2 regions of the Paraburkholderia sp. TE9906 genome follow, and region 2 is predicted to be linked to the other one. Evidence: riboswitches for the same ligand, from Rfam matches in the RefSeq annotation. Region 2 holds a riboswitch; the other holds the start of a gene.
The links. A riboswitch is a leader RNA that binds a small molecule or an ion and turns the genes downstream of it on or off. The one in region 2 is predicted to bind manganese.

Region 1: linked by a shared signal. The riboswitch ahead of ACZ9H4_RS22655 (sodium:calcium antiporter) and the one ahead of ACZ9H4_RS12965 (TMEM165/GDT1 family protein) in region 2 are both predicted to bind manganese.

Annotation. Positions count from the first base shown of each region.
Region 1 covers NZ_JBWCCT010000008.1:146,424-157,346, forward strand. The annotation lists gene ACZ9H4_RS22635 (aldo/keto reductase) at 326-1,267, opposite strand; gene fliT (flagellar protein FliT) at 1,395-1,694, opposite strand; gene fliD (flagellar filament capping protein FliD) at 1,715-3,319, opposite strand; gene ACZ9H4_RS22650 (flagellin N-terminal helical domain-containing protein) at 3,462-4,844, opposite strand; gene ACZ9H4_RS22655 (sodium:calcium antiporter) at 5,201-6,211, opposite strand; yybP-ykoY riboswitch at 6,346-6,513, opposite strand; tRNA gene ACZ9H4_RS22660 (tRNA-Arg) at 6,748-6,823, opposite strand; gene ACZ9H4_RS22665 (c-type cytochrome) at 7,098-8,003, shown strand; gene ACZ9H4_RS22670 (hypothetical protein) at 8,099-8,698, opposite strand; gene ACZ9H4_RS22675 (UvrD-helicase domain-containing protein) at 8,885-10,923, opposite strand, start outside.
Region 2 covers NZ_JBWCCT010000004.1:439,768-450,690, forward strand. The annotation lists gene pepN (aminopeptidase N) at 1-2,514, opposite strand, end outside; gene ACZ9H4_RS12960 (DUF4136 domain-containing protein) at 2,746-3,444, shown strand; gene ACZ9H4_RS12965 (TMEM165/GDT1 family protein) at 3,672-4,244, opposite strand; yybP-ykoY riboswitch at 4,302-4,472, opposite strand; gene ACZ9H4_RS12970 (beta-ketoacyl synthase chain length factor) at 5,074-5,868, shown strand; gene ACZ9H4_RS12975 (lysophospholipid acyltransferase family protein) at 5,852-6,646, shown strand; gene ACZ9H4_RS12980 (phosphopantetheine-binding protein) at 6,621-6,920, shown strand; gene ACZ9H4_RS12985 (acyl carrier protein) at 6,924-7,175, shown strand; gene ACZ9H4_RS12990 (COG4648 family protein) at 7,175-7,837, shown strand; gene ACZ9H4_RS12995 (ApeI family dehydratase) at 7,834-9,549, shown strand; gene ACZ9H4_RS13000 (glycosyltransferase family 2 protein) at 9,549-10,923, shown strand, end outside.

The DNA of each region.
Region 1 (10,923 bases), on a different contig from region 2:
TGCGTGGCGGGAGACCGCTCACGCGCCGGCCCTCCGGTCGTTTCGATTCATGGCCAGTAACAGGCAAACGCGGGGAAACCCCGGCCAAACCACGAATAGAACGAGAGGCAAAGCGGCCACGGAGGCCGGAAAAGAGAGGTGTGTGGAGCTCACCGCGGAACGCGGACAGACGTATAACAGAAGCCACGCCCGTTGCCGTTTCGCCAACCTTTCATCAATGAAAAACACTGACGAAACAGGCAAAGATCTCAATTCACTCCCGATGATATCAGGAAACTCTCCATCCTACCAGGGGTTTAGCGACTGCGCCAGGTCTCCTGGACGATCAGGCGCTCGCCTCGTCCAGTTCGCGGATGTCGTCGCCGGCCAGCATCAGGTGGACGGCCGCCGCGAGGCTTTTGAGCTGGTCCACCGAGGTCGCGCTAGCAATTGGGGCCGTAACACTTGGCCGCGCAATCAGCCAGGCCAGCGCGATGGCGGCCGGCGTGCTGCCGTGCCGTTCGGCGACGCGGTCGAGTGCCCCTAGAATCCGCAAGCCGCGCTCGTTCAGATACTTTTCGACCCGGCTGCCACGCGCCTTGCCGGCCAGATCGGCCTGTGAGCGGTACTTGCCGGACAGAAAACCGCTCGCGAGGCTGTAGTACACGACCACGCCGAGCTGATTGGCAAGTGCCACCGGTTCGATATCACGTTCATATTCGGCGCGGTCGTACAGGTTGTACTCCGGCTGTAGTAGCTGATATTCGGGCAATCCGTGCTGGCGAGCCAAGGCGAGCGCCTCTTCGACGCGCGCGCCGCTGTAGTTCGACGCGCCGATCACCCTCACCTTGCCCGCTTCGATCAGCCTCTGATATGCGCCGAGCGTTTCCGCGAGCGGCGTGTCGGTGTCGTCGTCGTGGGAAAAATAGACGTCGATGTAATCGGTTTGCAGGCGACGCAGCGAATCTTCGACCGCCGCCTGAATATTCGCCGCCGACAAACCCTTGCGCTGCGGATGCTTGGACACCTTGGTGGCGAGCACGATCTTCTCGCGCTTGCCGCTCCGCCGGAACCACTTGCCGAGGATCGTCTCGGACTCGCCGCCCTGATTGCCGGGCACCCAGGCCGAATAGACATCGGCGGTATCGATGAAATCGAGTCCGGCATCGACGAACGCATCGAGAATCGAAAACGAAGCGGCTTCATCGGCGGTCCAGCCAAATACATTGCCGCCGAACATAAGCGGCGCGACCTGCAATTCGGAACGGCCAATCCTGCGCTTTTGCATGCTTTCTCCACGATCGATAACGGGCGAGCGAATGAGAATACGCCCACTTTGGATCAGCTGCAGCGCATCGAACGGATCAGCCAGCAACCGGCCCAGTATTTTTAAGCCCCCCGCTTCACCGCTGGCTTCAGAATTGCGCGACGCGTTGATACTGGTTCGCCTGACGCGTTGCCTGCATGGCCATCCGATATTCAGTCTGCAATTCGCCCTGAGCCAACTGCGCCTCTGCGGCGATCCGGGTATCGATCTCGTGAACCTGCCTGAGCACATCGAGCGCGGCGCCCGCTTGCGATGCGGAGAGCGACATGAGGAGCGGCGAGCGCTCGCTCGCGAACTCCGCCGCCTTTTCCCACTCGGCGACAGCCGCTGCCTGTTCGATGGACTTGGTGAGTTCCCAGATGCGATCGATGCGTGTCGCGAATTCCATGTGAAGTCTCTCTGCTGCGCTCAGTTCTTGTTGTCTGACAGCGCACCGGCGCTGTTCGTGCCGCCGAAGAGTTGCGTCAGATATTGCGAGTTACTGTTCATCGTCGCCATCAGCGTGTTGAGCGCGGTGAACTGCGCGTTGTACGTGCTGGTGAGCTGCGTCTGATAGTTCGTCAGTGACGTCTGTTGCGTCGTGAGGTTGGTCAGGTCCGCGTTGAGCGCATCGGTGCGCGTCTTGATGACGCCGCTATCCGACAGATAGCTCGTGATGTTGGTGTTCAACTGCTCCGCGACGCCGTTGGTGGAGTTGAACAGCGAGGCCACCGTCGACTGGTTGTTCTTCAGTGCGCTGTTCAGTGTGTCGTCGTCGACCGCGAGGGAGCCGTCCGCATTCAGCGTGATACCGATCGAAGCAAGGCTCGTCGTCGAGTTGCCGTTTTTGACACCGGTCGAGACGATGGAGGCCAGCTGGTTCTGCACCATGTTCAGAGTCGAGTCGCCGAGCAGCGCGCCCTGCGATGTCGCAGTCGAGCTGTACGCGGTCAGCGCGCCCATCGTCGTGACGAGCGTGTTGTACAGCGTCACGAACTGGTTGATCGTGTTCGCCTGCGAGGTGGTATCCTGGGCGACCGTCAGTGTCTGGGGCGCGGAACCAGTCGTGTCGACCGAAGCGGCCGAGAGGTTCAGCGTGATGCCGGACAGTGCGGAAGTCACGGTGTTTGTCGAACTGGTGACGCCTGTGCCGTCGATCGTGAAATAGGCGTCCTGCGCGGCCGTCGTCTGGGTCCAGTAGGACGTGCTTTTGACGCCCGTTCCCGAGCCGTCGTCGAGCGTCGACTGATTGGCCGCGAGCTGCGCGCTGGTGGCGCTCGACGTACCGGTCAACGACGTGCCGTTGTTGCTCGACACGGCGAGATTGTTCAGTGCGTCGCTCGCATTCGAGTCGCTGATCTGCACGCTGATCGCGCCCGCGGAACCGGTCGAGGTCGAGTGCAACACGAGGTGGGCGCCGTCCGCGCCGTTGACGACGGTCGCGGAAACACCCGGGTTGTTGCTCGCGCCGTTGATCGCCGCCGCGATGCCAGAGACCGTGCTATTGGAGTTGTCGAGCGAAATCGTCGTGCTCTTGCCACCCACGGAGAGCGTCATCGTGCTCGATCCGGAGGCGAGCGCGGTCTTCGCGTCATAGCCGCTCGACGTCAGCACCTGCGCCGTCGCCACCTGGGCGACGTCAATCGAATATGTACCCGCTACCGCGCCACTGGCCGCCGTGGCCGTGATGCCGGTGCCTGTGCCTGTGCCGCTCATCGTCGCCGTGAAGTCGTTCACGGCAGTGCCGTCCGAGAGAGAGGTCAGTCCGGCTTGCAGCGCGGACAGTGCCGCCGAGAGCGTGCCGTAGGCGGAAATCTGGGTGTTGTCGGTCGTCTGCTCTGCGGCGAGCGTTGCGGCCTGGCCGGCGATCTTGGAGTTGACGAGTGCCGTCACGAGCGAATTCACGTCCATCGACGAATTGGTCGAACCGCTGATGATCGATTGCGCTGCTGCTTGCAGCGCGGCGTTGCTCGCGGCGGTAGTGGCGGCGACGGTGCTGGCGATCGAACTTGCGGTCGAGGATACGGTGGACATGGACGGGCTCCGTGTTTCGGCGATTCCGTGTGAATCGATTCAGATCTGAAAGCGGTAATCGGGAGGCAGGCCTCCCGATGGTTTTGCGTCCCACGCGCCGGGTGGGGCGGGCGGCACGCGTTGCGCTGCTACATGAAGCCGATTACTGCAGGAGCTTCAGGATCTGCTGCGGTTGCGAGTTCGCTTGCGACAGCACCGAGATACCGGCTTGTTGCAGCACTTGCGCCTTGCTCAGGTTAGCCGTTTCTTGCGCGAAGTCGGCGTCCTGGATCGACGATTGTGCCGACGACAGGTCGGTCGACTGGGCCTGCTGCGTCGTGCTGATTGCGGTGAAGCGGTTCTGCGCCGCGCCGAGCGTCGCTTGCAGGTTGTTGACAGCGCTCAGCGCGTTGTCGATGGTCAGCATTGCTGCCGAAGCACCGTCCTTGGTCGAGATGTCGATCTGCGAAACCGAGCTCGACGTGGTCAGCTTGTCGATGGTCGTGCCCACTGCGGCTGTAACCTTGTCCGCAGCCACGACATTCGCGTCAGTCGTGACGCCAGCGTCCGTGACCGCTTCGATGTCGGCCACCATCTGCGCGCCGGTTTCGCCACTCATCGTGGTATTGCCGTTGGCGTCCGTAGCAGGAGCAGTAGTTGCGCTCGCGAAGATGTTGGTAGCAGCAGTGACATTCAAGGCCTGGCCATTCTGGTCCGTGAGGGTGAAGCCGCCATTACCGTCGGCAAGCACGTTGATCTGCGTGATAGTAGCGTTGGCGTTGGCAGCAACCGTGAGCGTATCCGAAGGATCGCCCGCTGCAGCCGGGATCGTGCCCCCCGTAGTTGCCGTGTAGTAGGAAATCGTGGACGCGTCGGTGATAGCGTTGCCGTTCTGGTCCGTGTACGAGACCGCGTTCTTGGAGGAATCCCACGAAGCCGTGATCGACGTGATGCCCGGAGCCGCCGCAGCAGCGCCCGTGTTATCCAGCGAGACCGAGAACGAGCCGAGCGTGTTGCCGGCTGCCGGAACCCCGCCGCCAATCGAAGCAGCGGACATCGACTGCGAGAGATTCAGCGAGATCGACTGACCGACGTTTGCGCCGACCTGGAACGACGTACTGCCCAACGAGCCGTCGAGGACGTTCATGCCGTTGTACGTCGTTTGCGACGCGATACGGTTCACTTCCGAGATTTGCTGCGCCACTTCCTGTTGCAGCGCCGCGCGATCGGTATCGGTCATGCTGCCGTTCGACGCTTGCGTCGCGAGCTGGCGGATACGTTGCAGGCTGCTCGTCAGCGACGAGAGGCCGCTCGATGCGGTTTGCACCATCGACACGCCGTCGTTCGAGTTCGACACACCTTGCGTCAGACCGTTGATCTGGGTCTGCATGATGTTCGAGATGGCTAGGCCTGCTGCGTCGTCCGCTGCGCTGTTGATGCGCTTGCCCGACGACAGACGCGTGATTGCTTGCGACAGTGCGCTGCCCGAGCCGGTCAGGTTCTGCTGTGCAACCAGCGAGTTGATGTTGCTGTTAATTCCGAGCATGAAAATTCTCCTGTTGGGGCCGTCAGCCCGTTACATGCCATATTGATCAAGGCATCAGCGAACGAGGCAGCTATGTTCGTTTGCCGCCCGCCTTGTTTGTGGTAACGGCCCGTCCAGGAAAAACTTTATGGGGACAACACGCATATTCGTCGATTCGGCAGACGAAAACATCGGCACGCCGGATTGCGCAAGCAGGTTGCAAATGCGGGCCTCAAGCCCGCCAGATTGCCGCCGTTAACGACCGGTCAAGGCCGCTAACAGTCGACCCACTCCCGATGGCATCGAGCCTTGGTCTGGCCGCAGCGACACTCATCGGATGGAGCACTGAAACCGGCCGACTCGCGTGCCCGCTCCGGTCAACGCGTCAGCGTCACCGCCAGATACGCGGCGTAGAGCACGCCACACACCAGCAACGCCCACACCTGCACACCGCGCTCACGCACATTGATACGCAGCCACGCGGCCGCGGCCAACGTAATGACGATGCCAGTCACCACTTCGATACGCGGCGTCCACGGCGTCAGCAGAATGCCGATCGCCGGCAGCAGCGTCCCCTGAAAGACCATCGCACCGGTGATGTTGCCAAACGCGAGCGTGTCCTTGCCGCGCCGGATCCACAGGATGCTGTTGACCTTCTCCGGCAACTCCGTGGCGATCGGAATGATCAGCAGCGACAACAGCAGCGGCGACACGCCCACCGCTTGCGACACCCCCCGCACGCCGTGGATGAACCCCTCCGCCCCCCACACCAACAACGCGACGGCCACGATCAGTTGCAGCACGATGGTCGCGAAATTGGTCGGCAAGCCGAGACGCGACAGCAGCATCTTGCCGGGCGCTTCGGTGCCGTGCCCGGCGTCGACGAGCTGATTCGACGCGCGAAACGTCATCACCACGTAAGTCACGTAGACACCCACCAGCGCGACGCTGAAGAGCGCGCGCACGATCATCTGCTCGTGCGGCACGTACATCGCGGCGGCCGCCAGCACGAACGCGCACAGGAAATAGTTGAGGTCCCGCGTGAAGCCGGTGCGCTCCGGCGCGACCCAGCCCTTGACCCCGCGCGCGCCAAGAATGGCGAGCGTCATCAGAAACGTGGACAGCGTGGAGAGCATCAGCGGCGCACCGAGAATCGCGCCGACGCCGATTTCATGGTTGACGGTCTTATCGCTCGAGCTGCCCGCGATAGCAAGCAGCGGCACGAGCGTTTCCGGCAGCGCGGTGCCGACAGCCGCGAACAGCGAGCCAGTCACACCTTCGGAGATTTTCAGACGTTCGCCGAGATGTTCGAGCGCATTGGTGAAGAGTTCGGCTGCCACCAGAATGACGAGCAGCATGATGGCGAGTTCGACAAGCAAACCGGTCATGCAAGGCTCCCGGCGCATGCGTCGAAAGCACGGCTGCTCGCTGGATGATGAGCCGATGCGAAAGCATGCGGGGAATATGTCGGGGCGCTTGACGCAAACCTACGGTGATTCACAGGGCAACTCCACGGTCGGACGTATGTGACGAACCAATGACGCACCGCCACCCGTCCGACCAGAACGAGGCAGTACGACAATGGTCTCGCCAAACCGAACCGGTCGAACGCGCCATGACCCGCAGGCCAAGTATGTTGACGCGCTCTCCTTCAAAGGATGAAGGAAGGCTACTCCCCAGTGACCGGGGGATTCTAATCGCAGGCGCCGCTTTCAACAAGCTTGTGCTGACATGACAGCGGCAACGACGCGCGTTGAATTTTCGCGTCGTGGATAGGACGGCGGGGACTGCGAATGTGGAAATGCGAGTCGATGGAACTGAGGTCACGCCAGATCGACGACTGCGATATGCGACGAACTCGAGGATGCAGTAGAGACGGGGGAGATGAAACGAGGAGAACCAGTGCCGAAATTTCGGCCAGATTTGGTGCGCCCGGCTGGGATCGAACCAGCAACCCCTGCCTTCGGAGGGCAGTACTCTATCCATTGAGCTACGGGCGCTTCAACACGAAAGCGCGGCAACCAGAACGGATGCGACGCCAAAGCGAGACCGCAAGGATACCCGGTTTCGGCCACACCGTCCACCGGACGGCCGATATGGCAGGCTCCGGGCCCTTCCGGCCGCTCCTTGCGCTCCGGGTAAACGCCTGCTGAACAGCCCGCCGCCGCCCTCGCCGCCGTCGAAATCTTGCGTCTATAATCGTCCGTGGCTGATATAGAACAAGAAGTTGCCGTCACGCTGTACCGCTCACATACCCACGGAGACGAGACAAGCATGAGCGAAGCACCACACGGAGCCCCGATCAAAACCCCAGCGCAACTTGTCGCCGCGATCATCGCCGGGTTTGCTGTGCCGATCGTCATCATCGTTCTGCTGGCGGTTTATGTCGATAATTCGACACGTACCGGCGCCGGCACCGACTCTCTCTCCGAAGCCGAAGTCACCGCCCGCATCAAGCCGCTAGCCCAGGTCGAAATTCGCGACGCCAGTGCGCCGCGCGTCTACAGGAGCGGCGAAGAAGTCTATAAAGCCGTTTGCTCCGCATGTCACGCGGCGGGCACGGCGGGCGCGCCGAAATTCACCAATACCGCCGACTGGGCGCCGCGCATCGCGCAGGGCTTCGACACGCTCTGGCACACGGCGCTCGCGGGCAAGGGCGCGATGCCCCCGCGCGGCGGCACCAGCCCGGATGACTACAGCGACTTCGAAATCGCCCGCGCGGTGGCCTACATGGCGAACAATTCCGGCGCGAGCTTCCCCGAACCGGCGCCGCCGGCCGCAGGCGCGGCGGCGGCCTCTGGTGCGGCCGCGGCAGCCGCGCCGGCGGGCGCTTCGGACGCGGGTGCGGCCCAGGCTCAAGCCGCCGCGGCCATGGCCGCGATGGCGAGCGTCCCGCAAGCCGCGGCACCGGCAGCCGGCGCCGCCCAAAGCGCGGATGCGTCGCAAGCCGGCAAGGCGTTGTATCAGCAGGTCTGCCAGGCGTGTCACGCGGCGGGCGTACTCAACGCGCCGAAATTCGGCGACAAGGAAGCCTGGGCGCCGCGCCTGAAGGAGCCGATGGACACGGTCTACAACTACGCGCTGCACGGCAAGGGCGCGATGCCGCCGAAAGGCGGTTCGAGCGCGTCGGATGCCGATGTGAAGGCCGCCGTCGACTACATGGTCAGCGCGGTGAAGTAAGGCTTTCGAGACGCCGCTCGCGGCGTTGGCCGCTAAACAAAAAATCCCTGCACGCGCGGTGATGCGATGCAGGGATTTTTTTATGCGCGATGCGCTTATGCCTGTGTCAGGCACCGATGGTGCGGGTCCGGCGCCCACGCGGGACGGCTGAACGCGTCGGCAAAGGCCAATGCCGGCGTGCTGCGAGCGAGGGCCGTGAAACCCGCGTGCAACGCAGCGGGCGCGAGCCAAGGATAGTCCAGGCTCGCCTGCAATGCGTCGAGCAATGCGCCGTCGGCATCGGGCACCACGTCCATGCGGGCGATATGGATGTCGAAAGAGGTGACGACCGGCGTCTCGTCGAAGGTCCATCGATACACGCCGTGGCCGACGCGCAATGCCCCGCTCGCCGTCTCACGCATCACCACCAGCCAGGGCAGCGCGTCGATCACGCCGGCTTGCACGTCAAGCGAATCGCACACGTAGTAAGTCCGGCATCGCGAGTATTGCGCGCCGAAATCGGTGACGAGCGTTTTCGCGATCGCGTCGCTGCCGACGGTGCGAGCCGGAAACGCGATCGCCGATGTCGCCAGTGAAATGGTAAGCACCGCGTCCGCCGCGAACGCTTCGGCGATGCGTTGGGCGCGGGTGTTGTCTTTCGCGTCGATATAAATGTCGAGTGCGCGGCGATACGGTGCGAGCGGCGGCAAGGTCATGCGGGCGATCTCCCATTCACGCCCGCCGACATTCGGCCGACGAGCCGCGCCACTCTAGCTCAAGCGCTCGGAAAACTGCCGAAGCACTTGCCATGCACAGGGTCTTACGAACCGACGAACGCGACGAATGCGATAAAGCAGCGCGAAGCAGCACAGCACGCACCGCGCCAGGCTACGCGTGCTTCCTCAAGGCTTCTGCAACAGCGCCTTCAAACTCGCGAGCCGGTCTTTCGGCGACATCGGCGCTTCTTCGGGCGTCGGCGGCGGCGCATCGTCGAGCAGCATTTCTGGGATAAAGCGAGACGGCTCGCACACCACCGTCTCTCGCGCGCGCTTGCGCTTCTTGCACCAGTTCAGATGCAAACTGCGCTGCGCCCGCGTGATCGCGACGTACATCAGCCGGCGCTCTTCTTCGATGCGCGCGTCGTCGATCGGTTCGTCGTCGGGGCCGCCGCGATGCGGCATGATGCCTTCCTCGACGCCCACCAGAAACACGTGCGGATACTCCAGCCCCTTCGACGCATGCACAGTCGAAAGCCGCACCGCATCCGGATCTTCCTCGCGGCCTTCGAGCATCGACATCAACGCGACGGTCTGGATCAGGCCGAGAAGATTCTTGCCGGTGTCGCCGAAACCGTCGGCGGTGTCGTAGCCGGTCGCGTCACTGTTGGCGGCGCCCTCCGGCTCGGCCTTGGTGCCCTTGCGCTTGAGCCACTCCATGAACTCCAGCACGTTCTGCCATTTGGCCTGCGCCTGACGTTCGTCGAACGCGTCGTACAGATACGCTTCGTAGTGGATCGCGTCCATCAGTTCGTCGAGCAGCGTGCCGGCCGCGTCCTTCTCGGCGCGATCGGTGAGGCGCTGCATGAAGTCGCAGAACACGCGCATCGGTTCGATCTGACGCGGCGACAAGCGCGCCTCGATGCCGCCCATGTACACCGCCTCGAACAGCGACACCTTCGCCTGGCCGGCAAACGAGCCGAGCGCTTCGAGCGTCGTATTGCCGACGCCGCGGCGCGGCGTGGTGATCGCGCGGATGAACGCGGGGTCGTCATTGGCGTTGGCGATCAGACGCAGATACGCGCAGATGTCCTTGATCTCGGCCTTGTCGAAGAACGACTGGCCGCCGGACAGCACATACGGAATCCGCTCGCGACGCAGCACCTGTTCGAAAATGCGCGCCTGGAAATTACCGCGATACAGGATGGCGTAATCGCGGAAATTCGCGCGCCGCTCGAACTTGTGCGCGGACAGGCGGAACACCACGGACTCCGCCTCGTGCTCTTCGTCGTTGCAGCCCGTGACGGTGATCGTGTCGCCCATGCCGTGTTCGGACCACAGCTTCTTTTCGAACAGCTTCGGATTGTTCGCGATCACGTTGTTCGCGGCGGTCAGAATACGCACCGTCGAGCGGTAATTCTGTTCCAGCTTGATCAGATGCAGCTTCGGAAAATCCTTGCTGAGCTGGCCGAGATTTTCGAGCGTCGCGCCGCGCCAGCCGTAGATCGCCTGGTCGTCGTCGCCGACTGCCGTGAACGCCGCGCGCTTGCCCGCGAGGAGCTTCACCAGTTCGTACTGGCACGCGTTGGTGTCCTGGTACTCGTCGATCAGCAGGTAACGCAGCTTGTTCTGCCAGCGCTCGCGCACCTGCTCGTTCTTCGCGAACAGTTCGGCGGGCAGGCGGATCAGGTCGTCGAAATCGACCGCCTGATACGCGTGCAGCGTCGCCACGTAGTTGCGGTAGACGATCGCGGCCTGATGCTCGTCCTCGTTCGCGGCGATCGCAATCGCCTCCTCGGGCATGATCAGGCCGTTCTTCCACAGCGAGATGATCGACTGGATCTTGCGGATGAAGCCCTTGTCCGTCGAACCGACCTGCTCCTGGATCATGCCGAAGCAGTCGTCCGAATCCATGATCGAGAACTGCGGCTTCAGGCCGACGTGTTCCGCTTCCTGCCGCAGGATCTGCACGCCGAGCGAGTGGAACGTGCACACCGTCAACTGATTGACGGGCACCTTGCGGCCTTCCTTGCCGGGCGTCGTGAGCGTCTTGCCTTCGAGCAGCTTGCCGACGCGCTCGCGCATTTCGGCCGCGGCCTTGTTCGTGAACGTGACGGCGGCGATGTGGCGCGGCTCGAAGCCTTTCGCTTCGATCAGGTGCGCGATTTTCTGCGTGATCACGCGCGTCTTGCCGCTGCCTGCGCCGGCGAGCACGAGACACGGAC
Region 2 (10,923 bases):
GGCCCAGAACGCGTAGCCCGAGCCGTCTTCGGCGTGGAACTGCGCGGGGTTCGCCGCGCAGAAGCTGAAGATCAGCGAACGCGCGCGGTTCGGATTTTTCAGATTAAAGGCCGGATGCGTCATCAGCTTGCGCACGATGTCGATTACCGGACGTTGCGCGCTGCCGCGCTGCGTGGCCTGCAAGGCGAACCATTTGTCGATGACGAGCGGCTCCTTTTCGAAGCGCCGGTAGAAGTCGTCGAGCGCCTGCTGCGCCTGCACGCTGCCGCCGTTGGCGGCAGCCGCGTTGAGCAGCGCGGAGAGTGCCGCCGCGCGGTCGGTCATGTTGTTCGCCGCGTCGTATTGCGCGGACGCGAGGCGTACCGCTTCGGCCGGATCGTCGAGCTCCGCGAGATACGACAGCGCGAGATTCTTCAGCGCGCGATGACCGGCCGCCTCGGGCGTCGCCTCGTAGGCACCCGGCGTGCGATGCTGCTCGTACACCTTCAGCCACTCGTTTTCGAGCGCATTGGCGAGCCGCTTGCGCACGAACTGCCGGGCGGCATGCACGGCCGCCGGATTCGATTCGGCCATCTGCTCGGCCAGATACGCTTCGGACGGCAGCATCAACGCGAGTTCGCGGAACGCCGGCGACAGCGTTTCGTCGGTGAGCACGCGCGCGAACGCGGCGACCACCGAGTCGTCGAGTTGCAGCGGCACGCCCGAGGCCGCGCGGCCGGCGAGCGCCATCAACTCGCGGGTGGCGAGCCGTTGACCGGCTTCCCAGCGGTTGAACGGATCGCTGTCGTGCGCGAGCAGGAACGCGAGCTGGTCCGCCGAGTAGTCGTATTCGACGATCACCGGTGCGGAGAAATTGCGCAGCAGCGACGGCAGCGGCTCCTGCGCGACGTCGACGAACGTGAAGCTCTGTTCGGTTTGCGTGAATTCGAGCACGCGCGTGGTGGCCGCCGACGCCTTCGCTTCGCCTTCGAGCTTGAGCGGCAAATCCGCGCCGTCCTTGCCGATCAGGCCGATCGCAAACGGAATCAGCAGCGGTCCTTTCTGCGTCTCGCGCGCGGCCGCCGGAGCGTCGGCGTAGCCTTGGCGCAGCGTCACGCTGTAGCGCCGCTGCGCGGCGTCGTACTGGGTGCGCACGGATACCCGGGGGGTGCCGGCCTGGCTGTACCAGCGCTCGAACTGCGCGAGGTCGCGGCCGTTCGCGTCGGCGAGCGCGTGGCGGAAGTCGTCGCAGGTCACGGCCTGGCCGTCATGGCGCTTGAAGTACAGGTCCATGCCCTTGCGGAAGCCGTCGCGGCCAAACAGCGTCTGATACATACGCACGACTTCGGAGCCTTTCTCGTAGACCGTCATCGTGTAGAAGTTGTTGATCTCGACGTAGCTTTCCGGGCGCACCGGATGCGCCATCGGGCCCGCGTCTTCGGCGAACTGCATCTGGCGCAGCACGCGCACGTCCTCGATGCGCTTGGTCGCGCGCGCGGCTTCGTCCGTCGCGCCGCCGGCCATGTCGGCCGAGAATTCCTGATCGCGGAACACCGTCAAGCCTTCCTTCAGGCTCAGCTGGAACCAGTCGCGGCAGGTCACGCGGTTGCCGGTCCAGTTGTGGAAGTACTCGTGGCCGACCACCGCCTCGATGTTCGCGAAGTCGGTATCGGTTGCCGTTTCGGGGTTCGCCAGCACGTACTTCGTGTTGAAGATGTTGAGCCCCTTGTTCTCCATCGCGCCCATGTTGAAGTCGCTCACCGCGACGATCATGAAGCGGTCCAGATCGAGTTCGAGCCCGAAGCGTTCTTCGTCCCAGCGGATCGAATGGATCAGCGAATCCATCGCGTGACGGGTCTTGTCCAGATCGTGCGGCTCGACCCACACCTGCAGCAGCTTTTCCTTGCCCGAGCCGCTCTTCACGCGTTCTTCGAGCGCGACCAGCTTGCCCGCGACCAGCGCGAACAGATAGCTAGGTTTCCTGAACGGATCTTCCCAGCGCGCGAAATGGCGTCCGTCCGGCAAGTCGCCTTCTTCGAGCAGATTGCCGTTCGACAGCAGCACCGGATAGTCGGCCCGGCTCGCGCGCAGCGTGACCGTGAAGGTCGCCATCACGTCCGGGCGGTCGAGGAAATAGGTGATGCGGCGAAAGCCTTCGGCCTCGCACTGCGTGAAGAAGTTGCCGCCCGATACATAGAGGCCCGACAGCGTGGTGTTCGCGGCCGGATTGCAGATGCTGGTGAGCGTCAGTTCGAAGCTGTCCGGCACGTTGTCGAGCAGCAGTCCGTGCTCGTGCGCATGCGCGTTGGCGAACGGTTGGCCGTCGATTTCCGCGCCGACGAACTCCAGTTGCTCGCCCATCAGTTCGAGATGCGCGGCGCGGGACGCGTCAGGGTTGCGGCGCACGCGCATCGTATTCCTGACGATCGTGCGTTCGGGGACCAGATCGAACTCCAGCGCGACGGTGTCGATCAGGAAGGCGGGCGGCGCGTAATCGGCGCGGCGGATCACATTGGGCGTTGCGGTATCGGCCATGGCGTTCTGTAGTGTTGGTACTCGAGCGGTCAGGCGCGCGCAGGGCACGCAAGCCGGGCTGGTCGGGCCATTGTACAAAGCCTCGGGCAATCGTGCGGAGCGAACTTTTTACCGGCTCGCGGGGTCAGCGTATTATCGGGCGCCCGCGCGTGAAAAAGCCGCGTGCGCGTTCGACGCAGCCGGTCATCACTGGCGATAATAGGCAATTCAAAAGGCCTCACGAGGTAGACCATGAACATCGATCGATGGGCCCGCCGCGCCACGCTGTTGTTGGCCGCGCTGGCGGTGCTTCTGTCCGGCTGCACGACCTACGTGACCACTCAGGTCACGGCGTTCTCCGACTGGAGCGGCAATGACGCCACCCGCACCTTCGCGTTCACGCGGGCGCCGGATCAGCAGAACAATCTCGAACTCGCCACCTACGAACGCATGGTCGCCAGCGAACTCGCGGGGCATGCGTTCCGTGAAGTCGACAGCGCACAAGCGCGCTATCTGGTTGGACTCTCGTACGGCATCCGCTCGGACATGGTGACGGTTGCGCAACCGGTGTACTACAACCCGTGGCCGTCGCCGTACTGGGGCCGCCCGTTCGACCCGTGGGGACCGTGGGGTCCGTATCCGGCCACGTACGTGAACCAGACCTATCCGATTTTCACGCATCTGCTGGGCATACGGATCACCGAGCGCGCGAGCGGCAAGGAGGTCTATAACGTGACGGCCCGCAACTCGGGCGGCGAGTCGTCGCTGGTGAGGGCGATGCCGTATCTGGCGCGCAGCGCGCTGGCCGATTTCCCGCTCGGCAACGGTGCGGTGCATACGGTGAAGATTCCGCGCGGCGAGGGCGGCGGCCCGGCGAACGAAGTGGTCGCGACCGGCGGCGCGCCGGCCGGGGTGCCGGTTCCGGCGTCGGGTGCCAAGGCGGCGGAGTAGGGGGCAGGCAGAGTGGCGCAGGTTGAAGCGCAATGAGAACGGCCCGGCGGGTTATCCCTGCCGGGCCGTTCTGTTTTTGCAGTCGTGAGAAGCAGGGGCGTCTCACGCGATGTGGCGTTTTACAGGCTGGCCGATGCAGCGACGCGCAACGTTAGCGCGATGCACCCGCGCGCGCAGCGCCGCCTGAAGACCACACAGAAGTCGCCCGGGCACAGCCTAAACGCAGCCTAAACGCCGATCCCAAACAACGCCATCGCCCCCAGCACCACGAACAGCACCGCCGCGATGCCGTGTACGAGCCCGGTCGGCAGGCGGTGGGCGAAGCGGTCGCCGAGCAGGATCGCCGGCACGTTGGCGATCATCATGCCGAGCGTGGTGCCCGCCACCACGCCGAAGAAATCGTGAAAGCGCGCGGCGAGGGCGATCGTCGCAATCTGCGTCTTGTCGCCCATTTCCGCGATGAAGAACGCCACCACGGTCGCGCCGAACACGCCGAAGTGCGTGCGGTTCGTGTTGGCTTCGTCGTCGTCGAGCTTGTCCGGCACGAGGATCCACAGGCCCATCGCGACGAACGAGGCGGCCAGCGCCCAGCGCATGATGGTCGGCGTGAGCAGCGAGCCGAGCCACGCGCCGAGCGCGCCCGCACCCGCGTGATTGATGAGGGTGGCGGTAAGCACGCCGAGGATGATCGGGACGGGTTTGCGGTAGCGGGCCGCGAGCACGAGCGAGAGCAGTTGCGTCTTGTCGCCGATCTCGGCGAGCGCGACCGCTCCGGTCGAAATGAGAAAAGCGTGATTCACGATTGTGTGGGTTCCTCGGGCCGAGATGTGTACGAGCGACGACCCACGACACGCCGGGCCCTGTTGCGGCGCGTGTGGATCATCGGTCTCGCCAGGCCAGAGGCTGCGGCTGCCATGGCCATGAAGGCCAAGTCTGTTGACAGGCGCCCCCGCGAACCGCACGTTCGACGCACCCAGGCACAGCGGTGCGGACATGCCGCGGGGCGGCTACTCCCCAATGAGCGACGGAGTATAGCAGGCAAGGATGTGTCTGATTGCTCAAGCGGGCTGTGCGGCGGCCGCGGCGTTGCGTAGTCGGATTGGCAATGAGCGAGGTGAGGCCGGGAAACGTTTCTCGCATGTCGAGCCCGCGCGAACAACTCGCCTGTGTGCAAATGTTCCGATGTGAAACACCTGTCGAGAAAGTCGAATGAAAGTATTTGCGCAGATCTGGCGTTTTTGACCAGCCGCCGGCTCGATCGGAAACATACCGGAAGGGGCTTTCCGCCGGATCGCGGCGCGCCGCGCAAAATGTTAATCCGCGGCCCGCCGCCATTTGACCATCCGTCGCACTGGGGATACGGATACAGATGGATACGTCTTTTCTGGCTGATTTAATCCAGAATATTCAGTATGATTCCGCCGACCAGGAGAGCCTGGGACGATTCATCTGATTAAATGTCACAGGCCTCTAAACAATTGGGGCCAAGTGCCGTTAATGCGCTGACCCTATAAGAAAAGTGCCCACCGGCTGGCGATCGCCGATCCGCGCGGCGCATGCAGGCCGTGACGGTTTCATGTTCCGTCTGGCGCCTGAGCCTCTCTCCCGTTTCAACGCGCAAGCACCGATATGCCCGATCTGCACTGGACCATTCCGGTCGGTCGCTGGTCTAGCTGGCCGGCCACCGCATCTGCCGCACCCGATATTGGCTTTATCGAGCCGATCGTGCGGCGTCGTCTGAGCACGCTGTCCAAAGTCGCGCTGAAGGTCGCGCACGACTGCGTCGCGCAGGACGCGGTCCGGGTCGTGTTCGGGTCGCGGCATGGCGAATTGCGCCGCACCACCGACATCCTGCGCAGCATCAGCGCCGGGGAGCCCGTTTCGCCGAGCGCGTTCAGCCTGTCGGTGCTGAACGCGATGACCGGCGTGTTCGGTATCGCGCGCGGTGACCGCTCGGCGGCCAGCGCGATTTCGGCCGGCGCGCAAACCCTCGGCTACGCACTGCTGGAAGCGCATGCACAATACGCGATGCAGCCCGACTCGCCGGTATTGCTGGTGTACGCCGACGAACCGGCGGACGCGGCGTACGGCACGATCGAAGACGAAGTGCAGGGTGGCGCGCTCGCCATTCTGCTCGACCGCGAGGCGGCGACCGGGCACATGGTGTGCTCCCTGTCACGCGCCGCCGGTGATCAGACGTCAGGACCGCTCGGCGGCGCAAGCGAAACCGGCGAAGTCCAGCCCGGCGAAACCGGCAATGGCCTGAGCGCGGGCACAAGCACCGACACCGCCCCACACGCCGCGCCCGCGTTCTTCGCGACTCAAAGCCAGGCGTTGCTGTACTGCCTGGAAACCGGCCAGCCTGCGTGCTGGCAGCGCGCAGGCATCATCTGGCATTGGAGTTGGCATGACCGCGCGGCTTGATTATCTGTGGCGTTTTTGCGCGACCGGCATCGCCTTCGTGATATTCGGCGTGTGCGGCGTGCTGTTTTCCGTGCTGGTGTTTCCGCTCGCGTGGCTGTGGCCGCATCGCGCGTCGCGGCAGCGGGTGGTGACCGGCGTGATCCACTGGTTTTTCCGCGCGCTGGTCGCCGTGTTGCGGCGCATCGGCGTGATGGAGCTCGACGTGTCGGGCTCGGACGCGCTACGCACCGGCGGCCCGGCGATCGTGGTCGCGAATCACCCGACCTACCTCGACGTGATGGTGCTGCTGTCGCTCACGCCGCGCGCCTGCTGCGTCGTGAAGAACGCGCACTGGCGCAACCCGTGTTTCTGGGGGATCGTGCGCGCGGCGGAATACGTCAGCAACGCGGACCCCACTGAATTGATCGAAGCGGGCGCCCGGCAGCTCGCGGCCGGCTACACGATGATTATTTTTCCCGAAGGCACGCGCAGTCCCGCGCCGAACCGGCTGCACGCTTTTTCGCGCGGCTTCGCGCACATGGCATTGAAGGCCGGCGCGCCGATCGTGCCGGTGCTGATGGATTGCGACCCGCCCGCGTTCACCCGGCAGCTGCGCTGGTACGACGTGCCGGCGCGCGCGTTCCGCATGCGCGTGAACGTGCTCGAGCCGCTCGGTGTCGAGCAGTTCGCCGCCCATGACACGACTCCGGCTTTGGCGGCGCGCAGCGTAACGAGCGCCGTCGAAGCTCACATTACCCGGCACCTGTTCGATTATGGATTCTTTAAAACTGGAAATTAAACAGCTCCTGATCGAAGCCCTCGATCTGGAAGACCTGAGCCCGGCCGATATCGACGACGATGCCCCGCTGTTCGACACCGACGGCATCGGTCTCGATTCGATCGACGCGCTCGAAATCGGCATCGTGCTGCGCAAACAATACCAACTGACCATTGCGGCCAATGACGAACGCACGCGCGAACATTTTCGCTCGATCAGCACGCTGGCCGCGCTGGTCGAGAGTCAGCGCGAAGCGGCGCACGCTGCGAACGAAACCGCAAAGAAGGGGGATTAAACCGTGTCCGACGCAGAGATTCTTGAACGTATCCGTGCGATCTTCAAAGAGAACTTCGCCATCGAGCCCGAACGGGTGACGCCCGACGCGCACCTGTTCGAAGACCTCGATCTCGACAGTATCGACGCCGTCGACCTCGCGATCAAACTGCAGGAAATGACCGGCCGCCGCATCAAGCCGGAAGAATTCAAATCGGTGCGCACGGTCGGCGACGTGATCGGTGCGGTCGAATCCCTGCTGGCGGCCCAAGGCTGATGCCGGTCGCGCGCTCGCGAGTGCCAACGGCGGTGCCCGACGCTGCCGCAGCGACGCCTGGCACGGAGCGCCATTGGGGCAAGACCGTCGTGCAGGTGCTGTTGAAGCTCGCGTATCCCGCGCTGATTCTGTGCGCGTGGCGCTGGGACGAGCCGCGCCTCGTCGGCGGCATGCTGTTTGCGATTCTGTGGCTGCAGCGCTGGGCCGGTAACGGCCCCGTCGCGGCTTCGCTGCGGCGTCTGTCCGCGATCGACTGGAGCGTGGTCGGCTTGCTGAGTGTCGCGTCGGCGGCGATCGTCGTCACCGATAGCGAACTGCTGTTGCGCCTCTACCCGTCGCTCGTCAATCTCGGTTTGCTGATCGCGTTCGGCACGACGCTCGTGCGCGGCCCGTCGATGATCGAGAAATTCGCGCGCCTCGGCAATCCGGATCTGCCGCCCGCGGCGGTCCATCACACGCGACGCGTGACGCAGGTGTGGTGTGCGTTCTTCGTGCTGAACGGCGCGTTCTCCGCCTACACGGCGCTGTACTGGAGCCGCGCGAACTGGTCGCTGTATAACGGCGCGATTGCCTATGGGCTGATCGGCGTGCTGCTCGTGGCCGAGTTCATCTGGCGTTATCTGGTCGTGTTGCCGCGCGCCGCGCGTTCGGAGGCGGCATGATCGCGTTGCATGATCTGCTTTCGGTTTGCGGGGAAGCTGCGTCGAACACCCCGGTGTGCCGGGACGGCCGCGAGGTGCTCGACCGCGCGGCGTTTCGCGCGCGCGTCGCGGCATGGATCGCACGAGTGCAAACGCAGGCCGCGCAACGCTACGCGTTGTGCATCGACGATCCGTTCGACTTCGCCTGTGCGTTGTTCGCGCTATTCGCGTGCGGCAAGGAGCCGGTGATTCCGGCCAACGCGACGCCTGGCTATCTGGCCGATCTCGCCGACGCCTACGATGCGATGCTGACCGATGCGGATCTGCCGCCGTTTGCGCGGCAAGCGCATGCAAACGCCAGCGCCGCCGTCGGCACAGCCTACCCCATCGACCCGCAAGCCCCGCTGACGCTTTACACCTCCGGCAGCAGCGGCAGCCCCAAGCCGATCCTCAAGACGCTCGCGCAGTTCAACGCCGAAGTGCACACGCTCGAGCAGCAGTGGGGCGCGCTGGTGGGCGACGCGACGATGCTCGCGAGCGTGCCGCACCATCACATCTACGGTTTGTTGTTTCGCGTGCTCTGGCCGCTGGCGGCCGGCCGCGCGTTCGACCGTGCGATCAGCATCGAGCCGCTGCATTTGCAGAGCCGCATCGAGCAATGCGGCGCAACCGTCGTCGTCTCGACGCCCGCGCAGTTGTCGCGCTGGCCCGCATTGCCCGGCTTCGCGTCATTGACGCCGGCCCCGCGCACCTTCTTTTCGTCGGGTGGCCCGCTCGCGCTCGACGCCGCGCAGCACTACGCCGCGGCTTACGGCGCGGCGCCGCTCGAAATCTACGGCAGCACGGAGACGGGCGGCATCGCGTGGCGGCGTCAGGATCAGACCGATGCGTGGCAACCGGTGAGCGGCATCGAAATTCGCCGCGATGAGGACGGCGCGTTGAACGTGCGCTCTGCGCATCTTGGCCACGCCGGCTGGCACCGCACCGACGACCAGATCGCCTGCGACGAGCACGGCCGCTTCCGTCTGCAAGGCCGGCTCGACCGTGTGCTGAAGCTGGACGGCAAACGCGTGTCGCTGCCCGAGCTGGAGGCGCGTCTCGCGCTGCATCCGTATGTCGCGCAAGCGGCGCTCGTGCCGCTTGCCGGCGCGTCGCGCGAACGCGTGGGCGCGCTGGTCGCATTGACCGATGCGGGCAACGCGGCCTTGCGCGACGAAGGCCGCGTGCTGCTCGCGCGAACTTTACGCCGGCATCTCGCCGGTTATTTCGACGTGGTGGTGCTGCCGCGTCATTGGCGTTTCCGGCTGAGCTTGCCGTTCGACGCGCGCGGCAAGCTGCCGGTCAGCGCGGTGGCGGCCGCCTTCGCTGCGCGCGCCGAAGGTATCGAAGTGCTGGCCGAAGCGCGGACCCAGGCACACAGCGGCGACACGCTGCACTACGCGCTGCGCGTGCCGCCCACGCTCGTGCATTTCGCCGGCCATTTTCCGGGGCTGCCGATTTTGCCCGGCGTGGTCCAGGTCGACTGGGCAGTGCGTCTTGCCGCCGATCATCTGCCGGCCGTGCGCGCGGTGGCGTCGATCGATCGGCTCAAATTCATGGCGCCGGTTTCGCCGGGCGCGGTGCTCAAACTCACGCTGGCCCACGACGCCGCACGCCGGCGCGTGCAGTTCGCGTACCGGCTGGACGGCCGCGAATGCGCGTCGGGCGTGATCGTCTATCGGGAGCCCGCGTGATGAAGTTCGCTCCCTGCATCGTCATTCCGATCTACAACCACAAGGATGCGATCGGCGCGACCGTCGCGCATCTCGCGGTGCATCGCCTGCCGATCTTCGTCGTCGACGACGGCAGCGACGACGCGACCCAGCAGGTGCTCGCCGCGCTCGCGCAGCAGTACGCGGAGCAACTCACGCTGTGGCGGCTGCCCGTCAACGGCGGCAAAGGCGCGGCGGTGATGGCGGGGCTGCGCGCCGCGCGCGAGGCGGGCTACACGCACGCATTGCAGATCGACGCCGACGGCCAGCACGACGCGAGCGACGTGCCGCGTTTCATCGACGCCGCGCGCGCCGAGCCTGGCGCGGTGATTCTCGGCCGCCCGGTCTACGACGAGAGTGTGCCGAAAGCGCGCCTCTACGGCCGCTATCTGACGCACGTATGGGTGTGGATCGAAACGCTGTCGCTGACGATCCGCGATTCGATGTGCGGCTTCCGTCTCTATCCGCTGGCGCTCGCATGCGAGCTGATCGACAGCGTGCCGTTGCCCACGCGCATGGACTTCGACATCGAGATCCTCGTGCGCCTGCATTGGCGGCGCGCGGCGTTCCGCTCGATTCCGACGCGCGTCACCTATGCCGCCGACGGCGTGTCGCATTTCGACGTGCTGTGGGACAATGTGCGCATCAGCCGCAGCCACACGCGGCTCGTGTTCGGCATGCTGTGGCGTCTGCCGATGCTGCTCGCGCACAAGCTGATGCCACGCCGCGCCGCGCCCGTCGACGGAGCACGCGAAGCGCAACAACCCGACGAACCGGGGGACGAGGCCTGGTGGCGGATCGCCGAACGCGGCAGCCATCTCGGCATGGCCTTGCTCGCGCTCAGTTGCAAGCTGTTCGGCCGTGGCTTCACCGGGCTCTGGCTGCATCCGATCGTCGCGTACTTCCTGCTGACGGGACGCGCCGCGCGCGAAGCATCGGGCAATTACTTCCGGCATCTCGGCGCGGCCGCGCCGCAAGACGAAACGCCGCGTCCGGGCTGGTTGTCCGCGTATCGCCACATGCTGGCGTTCGCGCAGTCGGGTTTCGACAAACTCGCCGCGTGGTCCGGCCGCGTCGACGACTCGGACGTGACGTTCGACGATCGTTCGGCGTTCGAAGCATTAGTGGCGAACGGCAAGGGCGCGCTCGTGATCGGCGCGCATCTCGGCAACCTGGAGATGACCCGCGCGCTCGCCGCGCACGGCGCTCATGCGAAGGTCACCGCCGTGGTCTACTCGGAGCACGCGCGCCGTTTCAACAGCGTGCTGGCGTCGGCCAATAGCGAGTTCTCGCGGCATCTGCTCGAAGTCCGCGATTTTGGTCCCGAGACCGCGATGCTGATGCAGCAGCGCGTCG